2 regions of the Bacillus sp. LR--39 genome follow, and region 2 is predicted to be linked to the other one. Evidence: riboswitches for the same ligand, from Rfam matches in the RefSeq annotation. Region 2 holds a riboswitch; the other holds the start of a gene.

Region 1 (3,184 bases), on a different contig from region 2:
AAATCCTCACGCAGCAGGCCTTTTCTGACTTTATTCGCTTCCGGCGCAACCACTGCGGGATTCGTACCGTAAATAAACAGGGAGCGCACGGGCGGTTTTGTTTCTAACAGAACGCTTCCGAGCCTGTTCATATTAAATGATCGTGGCTTTTTGCCGTAAAGCAGATCAGGCCGCTGGAGCGCTTGTCTGTTATAGTTTAATACCGCGCTGTTGTGCTTGATTGCGCCTCCACCGGTGTTGAGCCACTGTCCTGTAACAGCCGGTAGACAGGCAACTGTGCGGACGATCATTCCGCCATTGTCATGGTGCTGAATGCCGTTTCCGATCCTGATAAGGGAAGGGGAGGTTTCCCCGTACATTCTCGCAAGGCGTCTGATATCGTCGGCTTTAACGCCTGTAATAGCAGAAACTGTTTCCGGATCATAGTGTTGAACATGCGCTTTTAATTCGTCACTGCCTTCGGTGTATTCTGTGAGAAATGCTTCATCGTGAAGGTTTTCGTCGAATAAGACATGCATGATACCGAGGGCGAGTGCGGCATCTGTGCCGGGCCGAATGGGAATAAACCAATCGGCAAGCCGGCCGGTTTGGTTCTTATGTACATCGATAACGACAATTTTAGCCCCTTTTTTCCGGGCTTTTTGAGCAATCATGACTTGGTGCATATTCGTGCTGACGGCATTGATCCCCCAAAAAATAAAGAGCTTTGCATGTATGGTCTCCTCCGGATCAGTACCCGCTCCTTCACCCATTGTATAGTTATAGCCTTCAGATCCGGCTTTGCTGCAAATCGTCCGTTCGAGATGACTCGCTCCGAGACGATGGAAAAAACGGCGGTCCATTCCCTCTGCCGCCAGTTTTCCCATGTTGCCGTAAAAGCTGTACGGAAGAATGCTTTCCGCTCCTTCTTCGGCAATAAGCTCTTTCCAGCGCGCACTGATCGTATTGAACGCTTCCTCCCAGGAAATAGGCGCAAACGCGGCTTCACCTTTTTTACCGATCCGTTTTAACGGAACGGTTAAGCGCTTCTCATCATAAATACGCTCAGCCATGTGTCTGACTTTGTTGCAAATATTCCCTGATGTGACCGGGTGATCGGGGTCTCCCTGAATGTTAACGATTTTTCCGTCTTTTTTTGTCACAAGCAAGCCGCATTGATCGGGACAGTCTAGTGAGCATACCGACTTAAAGACCCCGTTCGGCTGTGTTGCAGCAGAATTCATAGCCCATTTCTCCTCTTTGTTTATATTGTAAGCATTATAACATTTCAAAATCGAACGTCAATTCAGAAAAAAAGTGTTGACATCACGGAAAGACTTTTCTATGATGAGTTTATTCTTTTAAACAGCCTGACAATTTCATCATTTTATTTTCTATCCAGAGAGGTGGAGGGACTGGCCCTATGAAACCTCGGCAACATTTATTGTGCCAATTCCAGCAAGCGCATGCTTGAAAGATAGGAAAGAATGATCTATACATATTTGTGCGCTTCAAGCGCATAAAGACGGTATATGAATCTCTTTCCTTCTTTGGGGAAAGAGATTTTTTTATGAAAAAATTTATGTGAAAAGGATGTTTTGCACCATGACGGTTTTAATTACCTCGCCATATCACGACGAGGGGCTGAAGGAGCTGACTGAGCTGTTCGGCCGGACTGTGCACCGGCCGTGGAAGAAGAACGGCCGGGCCTATCGGGAAGATGAATTAATCCGAATGATTCAAGAGACAAACGCGTCGGGGCTTATTACTGAACTTGATGAGGTGTCTGAGCGTGTTATTGACATATTGCCCGATTCCGCTTTTATCGGTGTCTGCAGAGGAACGCCGTCTAATGTGAATATTGCGGCGGCGACTAAAAGAAAAATCCCCGTTTTCTTTACACCGGCCCGCAATGCCCAGGCTGTTGCTGAAATGTTTATCGGAAATGTGATTTCATTTTTACGTCATACGTATTCTTCCCTTCAGTGGCTGAAGGACGGGAAGTGGAATGGTGAATATTTGCAGGCTTACGTCAAATTCAGAGGAAATGAGCTGACGGGGAAAACAGTCGGCCTTATCGGTTTCGGAGCTGTCGGACAGAGAATCGCCCGGCTATTGGCCGCTTTTGACTGCAAGGTGCTTTACTATGACCCATTTGTCCGTCATGAAAACCGGGAGTATGAAAAAACGACGATTGAACGGGTATTTTCTGAAAGTGATATTGTTTCCGTTCACTTGCCGCGCACAGAAGAAACCATCGGCCTTATCGGCGCCCGGCACTTTCAATTGATGAAACAGGAAGCTGTTTTTGTCAATACGTCAAGAGCGGCGGTTACAGACAGGGAAGAGCTGCTGCGGGTGCTGAAAGAACGGCGGATTAAGGGAGCGATCCTTGACGTGTTTTATCACGAACCGCCTGAATCTTCTGATTATGAATTGATCTCTTTGCCGAATGTGTTAGCGACTCCCCATTTAGCGGGCGCAACATTTGAAGTGGAAGATCATCATGTGAAGATTTTAAATGAAGCGCTTTTCAAATGGAAACAAGATCAAACCTGCTCAATACGTGAACTTTATAACAAAAGAGAACTTGAACCGGAAGGAGGAGGCTGTAATGGATGAACAAAAAGGCTACCTTGTATTTGACATCGGGACGGGGAATGCGCGAGTCGCGGTCGTGACTGCCGGCGGCGATGTGACCGCGCTTGAAAGGGAAGACATTGAATATGTGACGGATCCGCTTTATCCGGACGGACGATATTTCTCACCGGAAGAGTTATGGAAGCAAATCAGCGCTATGGCAAGGAAGGTTATTGGCAAAAGCCCTCATATTACATTAATCGGAATCACCTCAACAAGCCAGAGGCAGGGAATTGTTCTGATCAATAAAGATAAAAAGGCATTTCTCGGTCTGCCCAACATTGATAACAGAGGGCGTGAATGGGAAGACGGGATTGAGGCAAAAGAAGAAGTGCATCAGCAAACCGGACGTCTTCCGAGCGCTTTATTTTCCGCCATGAAACTTGTCGGATTAAAAGCTAGACAGCCGTCTTTATGGAAAGAAGTGAAGTACATCACAAGCATCAGTGACTGGGTGACATTTGAGCTGAGCGGTATTTTAAGCTATGAACCGTCACAGGCTGCTGAAACACTGCTGTTTGACGTAAGGAAAAAGGCGTGGTCAGAGACATTATGCAACATCTTC
Region 2 (3,184 bases):
AATATGAATACATTTCCGTCGATCATATGGAAAAGGCGGTAAACGTCATTGTTGAAATCGCCAGGCTCTTTGAAGAGCGCGCTTAAAACCAAAGCCCCATGCTTTGGTTTTTTTCTTTCACATGAAACCTTTCCTTCTTTCTTTCCGTATATAAGGTATGAATTGGAAAGAAGGAGTGAAGACTATGGCAAGAGGGACTGTAGCGAAAGAATTGAAAAAAACCTTAAAAGACCCGCGTGTTCTGGAGACAAAATCAAACCCTTTTAAAAAACTGCGGAAAATGTTCAAACGATTTTTTTAAGATAACATCTCGTTTTCTTTAAAAAAATAAAGAAAGCGCTGTCAACTCGCAGTCATCTGTTAGAAGCAGTTATTTTGCATATTATAAGGTTTTTTAGGGTACTGAATAACACAAGGCAAACGAAAACACTGAAATAGTTATTTAGACACTTACAAAAAATAGTGAAAAAGTTATATAAACGATCATCATCCATCAGCCGATACAATCTATAGAACCACAACAAGAGCAAAATTTCTTCAACCCATAGTTATTTTTACGGAAAATGACGTTATTTTTTAAAAAAGTGACAATTGTTTGAATACTTTTCGTTTGTTTTTTCGTACAATAATAATACCAAAACTTTTTTTGGGAGGTATGTAAAATGATGCTACTTATTTTTGCTGCTTTGACAGGGTATCTTGTTTTCTCTTTCAGTAAGGACAACCGCCGGAAAACGCCAAAGACAAGCCCGCTGGTGACAGCTGCCGACACGAATAACATCATTGATTTAAATGCGATCCGTCAAAAACGCCGGATGCCGCTATCATAAAAACGACAGCTGCCGCAAAATCGGCAGCCTTTTTTTTATGCACCCGGCCGATATGAAACCAACCGCCTCCTTTTTTCGTACAACATAAAAAAGGAGTTTTTTTATGTACCATTTTTACATCAAAGAGCGAATGTTTACGTTTAAGAATCGTTTTCAAGTGTTTCTTGAAAGCGGAAAAGAAGTCTACAATGTTGAAGGAAAGCTGTTTTCATTCGGTGATGAACTGAAGCTGACTGATTTGGACGGCCGCACGCTCGCCAGCGTCAATCAGAAACTGATGTCGCTCGTTCCCCGTTACGAGATTTCCGTCAGCGGCAAACCCGTCTGCCAAGTCATCAAGAAAGTCACGTTTTTCAAACCGAAATTTGAAATTTCCGGGGTCGGCTGGGACCTTACCGGCGATGTGTGGGGGCGGAATTTTCAAGTGACAGACGGAAAATCAAACCGGATGACCGTCACCAAATCATGGATGAGCTGGGGCGATTCCTATCATTTGCAGATTGAAAAGGAAGAGGATATTGCTCTTTGTCTTGCGATCGCCATCGTGATAGATATGATTCTATTTGAGGGTGACAAATAAAAATATTTATCGAAATATATTGACAATATGAGAAAACATACTAAGATTAGAGTATTACAGTTTATTCTGAAAAATAGCATATTTCCTTATCAAGAGAGGTGGAGGGACTGGCCCTATGATACCCGGCAACCGCTGTTCAGCAGAATGGTGCTAAATCCTGAAGATAAGGTTGAGATTTGCGGACGCAAGCTCTTCCCTATCCGAGGGAAGAGTTTTTTTATATTTCATCAGGAAAGAAGGAATCGTTCATGTCACAGCAAAACACAGAACAACCATTGCATACTCTTCTAAGAAAAAACCCGCCGTTTCGCGCAGATCAGGTCGGAAGCCTGCTGCGGCCGGCGGCTGTGAAGCAAGCCCGCCTGCAAAGAGCGGCAGGTGAGATTTCAGCAGAACAGCTGCGCGAAATCGAAAACAGAGAAATCATCCGCAGCGTGGAAAAGCAGAAAGAAACCGGCCTCAATGTCGTGACTGACGGCGAATTCCGCCGTGCCTGGTGGCATTTTGATTTTCTCGAAAATTTAGACGGGGTTGAGGCATTTACGCCTGAAAGCGGCATTCAGTTTCACAACGTACAGACGAAAGCGCGCGGCATTAAAGTAACGGGAGATATTGATTTTTCTCAGCATCCGATGCTCGAAGATTATAAATTCCTGCACAGCATTGCCGGCGATGCTGTTCCGAAAATGACCATCCCCAGTCCGAATATGCTGTTTTTCCGCGGAAAATTGGAAAAAGCGTCCTACCAGAATGATTACAAACAATTTCAGCACGATGTGTCAAAGGCGTATAAAAAAGCGATTCAAGCTTTCTATGACGCCGGGTGCCGCTACCTTCAGCTCGATGACACCGCATGGGCCGTTTTCTTATCGGAAGCGGGGCTTCGTCAGATTGAAGCTTTCGGCACAACGCCGGATGAGCTGCGCAAGCTGTTTGCAGCTTCCATTAATGACGCCATCAAGGACCGCCCTGACGATCTGAAGGTTACGATGCATATCTGCCGCGGCAACTTCCAATCCACATGGACGGCTGAAGGCGGCTATGATGCAGCGGCTGAAACGATTTTTGACGGGCTTGATCTTGACGGATTGTTCCTGGAATATGATGATTCCCGCTCCGGCGGCTTTGAACCGCTTCGTTATGTCAAACGCTCTGATCTTCAGCTTGTGCTTGGATTGATTACGTCGAAACATGGCGAACTTGAAGACAAGGACGCGATTAAACGCCGGATTGAAGAAGCTTCACAATATGTCAGTCTGGATCAGCTTTGCCTCAGCCCGCAATGCGGATTCGCCTCCACTGAGGAAGGAAACCTGATCACAGAAGAACAGCAATGGGCGAAACTGCGCCATGTCGTCAACATTGCCGGTGAAGTCTGGAAATAAAAAAAAAGACACGCGATCAGCGTGTCTTTTCCGTTTTACAGCGGATCGGTCCCGATTAAAATATCGATATCTATCGTGACAGCAGCCTCTTTCCGGCTGATAAACCGCCGGATGCTGTCATCAGTACATTTCCATGTTAAGGGCGTCATTTTCACAAGCCGCTCGAGGTCAGGCTGCGCTAAGGTCTTCGTGTAACACAGCCGTTTGCGCTCAAAGGTTTGAAAGCCCGCTTGGAATCGTCCGGCCGCAGAATCGGCGGTGTCTTTCCGCCGAGGGCTGTCTCCGAAGAAAAATTCCCTTACTTCCTTCAAATAATCACGCCGCGGCACCGCTTTAATGACTGTGCCGCCCTTTCGTAAAAGTCTGCTGCATTCCTTGTAATTCCAAGG

The links. A riboswitch is a leader RNA that binds a small molecule or an ion and turns the genes downstream of it on or off. The one in region 2 is predicted to bind S-adenosylmethionine.
Region 1: linked by a shared signal. The riboswitch ahead of ACWHAR_RS04855 (2-hydroxyacid dehydrogenase) and the one ahead of ACWHAR_RS10735 (5-methyltetrahydropteroyltriglutamate--homocysteine S-methyltransferase) in region 2 are both predicted to bind S-adenosylmethionine.

Annotation. Positions count from the first base shown of each region.
Region 1 covers NZ_JBSIOT010000001.1:906,668-909,851, forward strand. Annotated here, with positions in the region: gene ACWHAR_RS04850 (molybdopterin oxidoreductase family protein) at 1-1,223, opposite strand, end outside; SAM riboswitch class I at 1,371-1,463, shown strand; gene ACWHAR_RS04855 (2-hydroxyacid dehydrogenase) at 1,585-2,601, shown strand; gene ACWHAR_RS04860 (FGGY-family carbohydrate kinase) at 2,594-3,184, shown strand, end outside.
Region 2 covers NZ_JBSIOT010000002.1:202,419-205,602, reverse strand. Annotated here, with positions in the region: gene pepT (peptidase T) at 1-86, shown strand, start outside; gene ACWHAR_RS10745 (hypothetical protein) at 663-830, shown strand; gene ACWHAR_RS10740 (LURP-one-related/scramblase family protein) at 934-1,410, shown strand; SAM riboswitch class I at 1,494-1,580, shown strand; gene ACWHAR_RS10735 (5-methyltetrahydropteroyltriglutamate--homocysteine S-methyltransferase) at 1,659-2,795, shown strand; gene ACWHAR_RS10730 (methyltransferase domain-containing protein) at 2,831-3,184, opposite strand, start outside.